2 linked regions of the Flavivirga eckloniae genome follow. The main gene of each other region encodes a partner of the protein of the gene in region 2 in a complex. Links are inferred from orthologs where the notes say so. Each region holds a gene or a part of one and is shown on either strand. Other genes may lie near its edges.

What was found.
Region 1: the proteins of dnaG (region 2) and dnaB are in contact, whole or in part, in a crystal structure (PDB 2R6A), measured with the Geobacillus stearothermophilus proteins. The link is inferred for Flavivirga eckloniae from one-to-one orthologs. Residues at the interface, in WP_049624496.1 of Geobacillus stearothermophilus: Lys456, Leu457, Leu458, Pro459, Ala460, Asn463, Ala464, Leu467, Leu535, Leu536, Ile537, Ala538, Gln544, Glu545, Asp548, Tyr549, His552; in WP_033016901.1 of Geobacillus stearothermophilus: Ser13, Glu15, Ala16, Gln18, Glu91, Leu92, Asp94, Ala95, Val96, Pro97, Thr98, Ala99, Ala100, Asn101, Tyr104, Tyr105, Ile108.

What each region holds. Positions count from the first base shown.
Region 1 is NZ_CP025791.1:899,368-902,569, forward strand. The notes cover bases 337-3,202. They hold dnaB (replicative DNA helicase), read right to left. Parts: upstream 2,608-3,202; coding sequence 1,066-2,607; downstream 337-1,065. Other genes in these bases: C1H87_RS03800 (asparagine synthetase B), read right to left, coding at 337-849; C1H87_RS03810 (acetyl-CoA carboxylase carboxyltransferase subunit alpha), read right to left, coding at 2,776-3,202. Also shown: more of C1H87_RS03800, read right to left, coding at 1-336. UniProt on the Escherichia coli protein: The main replicative DNA helicase, it participates in initiation and elongation during chromosome replication. Travels ahead of the DNA replisome, separating dsDNA into templates for DNA synthesis.
Region 2 is NZ_CP025791.1:2,110,200-2,113,436, forward strand. The notes cover bases 337-3,237. They hold dnaG (DNA primase), read right to left. Parts: upstream 2,818-3,237; coding sequence 856-2,817; downstream 337-855. Other genes in these bases: C1H87_RS08685 (response regulator), read left to right, coding at 337-861; C1H87_RS08700 (AraC family transcriptional regulator ligand-binding domain-containing protein), read right to left, coding at 3,059-3,237. Outside these bases: nadE (NAD(+) synthase), read left to right, coding at 1-134; more of C1H87_RS08685, read left to right, coding at 229-336. UniProt on the Escherichia coli protein: RNA polymerase that catalyzes the synthesis of short RNA molecules used as primers for DNA polymerase during DNA replication.

The sequences.
Region 1 (3,202 bases), 1.2 Mb from region 2 along the record:
AGAAAACTCCATTAAAGAAAAATAATCGGTTGTTTTTGGTACTCTGCGTTTACGTGTCATATCAATCGAAGAAAACTCGTACACAATCGGGCTTCGTTCTAAGATGAAATTAGTAAATGCAAAGGTTTTATTAAAATCTATTTTATTTTGATAAGCCGGATCGCTACCATCGCCATCAAACATAGGTTCGCAGATATCTACACCTTCGGCAGACAAGGCTATATCGAAACTATCTGTAGCGCTGCACATAGCGAACATAAATCCACCCCCAACGACATAGTCTCTAATCTTTAAAGCAACATCCGATTTTTCTTGAGATACTTTACTATAACCTAATTTTGCAGCCAATGCTTCGGCATCCTTTTTTTCTTGAATATACCATGAGGCTGCCCTATATGCTCCATAAAATTTACCATACTGCCCTGTAAAATCTTCGTGGTGTAAGTGTAACCAATCAAATAGCAGTAATCCATCATTTAATACTTCTTCATCATAAACCGTTTCATATGGAATTTCTGCGTATTGCAATACCATGGTTACGGCATCATCCCAAGGGAGCTTGCCTTTTGGTGTGTATACCGCTATTTTTGGAGCTTTTTCTAACACTACGGCCTCCATATTTTTACTGGGGCTGCTTATTTCTTCTAAAATACTTTCTACTTTGGAATTTGAAAGTACCTCAAAAGAAATACCTCGTATTTGACATTCTCGCTGAATATCGTTAGTATCGGGCAATAAAAATGAACCACCTCTATAATTTAAAAGCCACTTTACTTTTAACCCTTTATTGAGTGTCCAATAGGTTATGCCATAAGCTTTTAAATGATTCTTTTGACTTTCGGCATCCATCGGAACAAGAATATAGGATGCATAGGCATTAACACCTATTAATATGAACAATAATACGAATACTATCTTTTTCAATATGAAGCTAAACGTTAAGAGATTTCTCGGTCGTTCCTCCCTGTCTGATACAGGCAGGCCTCGAAATGACAGAAATCTTATTTTAGTTGAAAGATACTTAAATTTTCTTCTTTCTTAATATGTTTAACAGAAGATTAGTTCTTAAAATGGTACTTCGTTGTCGTCATCGTCGTTAAATGAACTACCAAAGGCCTGATCTGGGCTTGCTTTAAAATCGTCTGTTTTAAAAGTATCGTCGTTAGCCGCAGCATTCATTTTCGAATGGAATTCGAAAGGTGAGTCAAAGTCATCTAAATTATCAAACTTACCTAAATGACCAAGGAATTTTAATCGTATGTTTTCTAAACCACCATTTCTATGTTTTGCTATAATAAACTCTGCCTGACCTTCTGTTGGTGAACGTTCTTCATCATCCCATTCGTCAATTTTATAGTATTCAGGTCTATAAATAAATGATACAATATCGGCATCTTGCTCAATAGCACCAGATTCACGTAAATCTGATAATAATGGTCGTTTACTTCCTCCACGCGTTTCAACAGCACGCGACAATTGCGACAGGGCAATTACCGGTACCATTAATTCTTTAGCTAATGCTTTAAGGTTTCTGGAAATCATGGAAATTTCCTGCTCACGGTTTCCACCATGACTAGGACCACCTGTCATTAATTGTAAATAATCAATCATGATTAGTTTAATATCATGTTGTGATGCTAAACGACGGGCTTTTGCTCTTAAATCGAAAATTGAAAGTGATGGGGTATCGTCAATAAAGAGCGGTGCTTTTTCTAAACCTTTTACTTTTACATTGAGTTGTTCCCACTCGTGTTTTTCTAACTTACCAGTACGTAATTTTTCTGAAGAAAGACCAGTTTCACTAGAAATTAAACGGGTAATTAACTGTACGGATGCCATTTCTAATGAAAAGAAAGCAACCCCTATATTTTGATCTACCGCAATATTTCTTGCCATCGAGAGCGTTAAAGCGGTTTTACCCATACCTGGACGTGCTGCCACAATAATTAAATCGGAAGGCTGCCAACCCGAGGTTAGTTTATCTAGTTTGTGAAACCCTGTTGGAATACCACTTAATCCTTCTTTATTCGAAATTTCCTCAATTTTCTTTTTAGCTTGTATAACTAACTCTTGAGCCGTTTCACTAGATTTTTTAATATTTCCTTGGGTAACTTCGTATAATTTGGATTCTGCTGCATCCAACAAATCGAAAACATCTTTAGTCTCATCGTAGGAGTCTTCAATAATCTCGCTTGATATTTTAATCAAGCTCCGCTGAATGAATTTTTGTAGGATAATACGAGCATGAAACTCGATATGAGCAGAAGACGACACCTTTTGTGTTAAGGAAATAAGATAGAAGTCACCTCCTACCATTTCTAGCTTTGCATTCTTCTTTAATTGTGTAGAAACGGTTAATAAGTCAATAGGTTCACTGTTTTCGAACAGCTGAAATATAGCTTCAAATATATGTTGATGTGCTTCTTTGTAAAATGCTTCGGCACTTAAAATATCGATTACTTCGTCTACTCCTTTTTTATCGATCATCATCGCCCCAAGCACAACTTCCTCTAAATCAAGTGCTTGCGGGGGTATTTTCCCTTTCTCAAGACTAATAATAGTACTTTTATCTACTTTATATCCTTGGACTTGTTTGGGTTGTTTCATACTTGCGAAAGTAATTAAAAAGAAAGGGTTTTAAAACAAAAATTGAATTTTGGTTACTCACCAGTCATTAACATTCTAACTGTTAATAACTAAAAAATATTGTTGATAAGCATAAAAAAATCCAAAACTAGATGTTTCAGATTTTTTTATGTTAGGTTTTTAAAAGGATTAGCCTTTATACACGCCCATATTTGCATATTTCTCCATACGCTGGGAAATCAAATCTGTTGGTGATAAGTTTTTTAGATCCTCGTAAGATTTTACAATGGCATTACTAACTGCCGAAAATGTTTTTTCTCGATCTCTATGTGCGCCTCCAAGTGGTTCTTTAATAACACCATCTACTACTTTTATTTTCATAGCATCTGTGGCTGTTAGTTTTAAGGCTTCTGCTGCTTGTTCTTTATATTCCCAGCTGCGCCATAGTATTGAAGAGCAATTTTCTGGCGATATTACAGAATACCAGGAATTTTCCAACATTAATACTTTATCTCCAACACCAATACCTAAGGCGCCACCAGATGCACCCTCTCCTATTACTATAGCTATAATAGGAACTTTTAAGCGTGTCATTTCTAAAATATTTCTGGCTATG
Region 2 (3,237 bases):
CTGAGGGCAAAAACGCTAACAACTTCTCTGGTAGAGAGTTAGAGGTTTTTAAAATTTATAAACGCTTTAATAACGCCAATAAGCATAAGATGATTCCTATCCCTATTTGTGATATTCCTGACAATTTCCTGTAGATTTTGTAGGTTAATCAAAAAATCACTACATTTACGGCAAGCTTACTCTCTCAATTATAATACAATTCTAACTAAATATTATAAAAGCTTTATTATGATAAAATTATTAATAGCGGACAACCACCCGATCACAAGGAAAGGGCTTGAAGTACTTTTCTCAGCTTCATCAAACATTAAAATTGTAGGAAGCGTAGACGATGGAGATGCCATTTTGGAATTCATCAAAAAAAATCCAGTAGACATTATTTTAACAGAAACAGATTTCCCTAATTTAAATGGGTTAACTGTTTTACGTTATTTAAAACATGACTACCCGGACATTAAAACTATTATCTTTAGTAGTCAACCAGAAGAAGTTTATGCCATAAACGCCATTAAAGCCGGCGCGTCTGGATACTTAAACAAATCTGTTAATGTAATTAACATTAACGAGGCTATTTTAAAAGTGCACGATGGAGGGATTCATTTGAGTAATGAACTTACTCAGCAATTAGCATTTGGTAATAGAGTTAATAAAAGCGGAACTTTCTACAAAAAACTTTCAACCAGAGAGGCAGAAGTCTTAAAACTTCTAACTGTTGGTAGAAAAAACAAAGAAATCTCTAAAGAGCTTGATATTAACGAAAAAACCGTTAGTACTTACAAAGCGCGATTAATGCGTAAGTTAAAAGTAACTAACTTAGTTGACCTGGTTAATCAAGCCAAGCTTAGCGAACAATTATTATAGTACACGATTTAATTTTCTGGAGAGTAGCATTTTTAAGCCAGAATAGTCTTTGACTTCCTCAAGAACATTTTTATTAACATCGTTTTTACTTTGTAATGTTTCTTGTTGAAATTCTTTTACTTTTTGGTCTATTAAAAAACATCGTAGACTTAAAATAGTTTCACTAACTAATTGAGCAACACTATGTATTTTTTCTTTTGGAAAAATATTCATGCGTTTCCAATCATCTAAGGCATAACGTTCATCTTCCATTAAAATGGTTGTGATTTCGTTAGACATTTGATTGTCGACCGTGTTTATAAACGATTTAAGTTCAAAATCAGGATTCTGATTTAATGTATCTATAATAGTATAGTACAGTGTCTTAAATTGTTCATTAGAAAATTCCATTTCATCATCCTGAAGGTCTAGAAATATTTTTTCGAAGACCTTCGCTTGATGGATGACTGGCTCCAAAACCAACTCACCCTTATCATTTTCCTTCAACACTAAATCTTCAAAGTCCTCAACTTTGTTTCCATAAAGCAATAAAAGTTCAATAATTTTTCGTTCTAAAATATACTGTACATCAACTTTTTCAACTTGTTGTTGCTGATGTTTAATAACCTCAAACGCTTTATGGTCTTTTTTAAATTGTTTATTTTCTTCCTGGAATTCCTTTTTATTAATTTGAGCCAGTGTACTAAATAAAACGTCCTCGCTTATATCCATAATTCTGGCACATTCCTGAATATAGATTTCTTTCTTAATGCGATCTGGAATTTTAGAAATACTGTTTACTATATCCCTAACAGTATCAGCCTTTTTTATAGGATCGTTTTTAGTTTCTTCAAATAAAATAGACGCTTTAAATTGAATAAAATCTTTAGCATTTTCATTTAAATACGATGTAAGCTCTTCAAGTGTGTTTTGTTTAGCAAAACTATCTGGATCTTCGCCCTCTGGAAACGTACAAACCTTCACATTCATACCTTGTTCTAAAATAAGATCAATTCCACGTAATGAAGCTCGCATACCAGCAGCATCGCCGTCAAAAAGCACCGTAATGTTTTTTGTCAATCGGTTTATAAGTCTAATTTGCTCAGATGTCAAGGCTGTTCCAGATGAAGACACAACATTTTTTACACCCGTTTGGTGAAATTGGATTACATCTGTATATCCCTCTACCAAATAGCAATTATCCTCTTTAGCAATGCCTTGTTTAGCATGATATATCCCATACAACACATTACTTTTATGGTAAATATCACTCTCTGGTGAGTTTAGATATTTAGCGGCTTTTTTATCATTGGTTAATATACGCCCACCAAACCCTAAAACACGGCCGCTCATACTTTTAATAGGAAACATGACACGTCCTTTAAACCTATCGAAACGTTTCTCTTCTTTTACAATAGTGAGCCCCGTTTTTTGCAGGTAGTCTATGTTATAACCTTGTTTTAAAGCTTCGTCTGTAAAGGCTTGCCACTCATCAAGCGAATAGCCCAAATCAAATTTCTCAATAGTTTCCAGGGTAAATCCACGTTCTTTAAAATAACTTAATCCTATCGATTTTCCCTGATCGGTTTTATGTAGTATTTTTTGAAAATAAGTATTTGCAAACTCACTCACTAAGTACAAGCTCTCACGTTCGTTTGCTTGTTCCTTTTGTTCGTTAGATTGTTCGGTTTCCTCAATTTCAATATTATATTTTTTTGCAAGGTATTTTATAGCTTCCGGATAGGTAAAATGCTCGTGCTCCATTAAAAAAGATACTGCCGTCCCTCCTTTTCCTGTAGAAAAGTCTTTCCAGATTTGTTTTACGGGAGACACCATAAAACTTGGCGAACGCTCATCGCTAAAAGGACTTAACCCTTTAAAATTACTCCCTGCTTTTTTAAGATTTACAAAATCGCCTATAACCTCCTCTACTCGAGTGGCTTCAAATACTTGGTCTATAGTTGTTGGTGATATCAAACTATTTAGTTATCCCTGCAAAAGCAAGTTTTTTTTTTTTAATTAAAGCTAACATAAAAACAGATTTCCGCGGATGCAGAAATAGTCTTGTAAAAGTAATACAAACTATTGATATTAGAAACCTAAGATTTTTAGAATTTAATTCGACAAAATGTAAGAAATTCCAAAATATAGTGTAAATCATTTTAGTTTAACAATAACGATTTTGAACTATAACAATCTGTAATTATTTAACGAACCTTTATAGGCTCTCTATGTTAACCTTCCAATTATTAACCGCATGTAAATAGGCACTTGGCTCTGAATAGCCGAGAATAAGTGATATATCTTTCGTTTTTAAAAATTTTCCTTTTACTAAATAATTAGAAAGCTCATTTTTAATACTATTTACAATTTTTCTAAAGGACGTGCCTTCTTGTG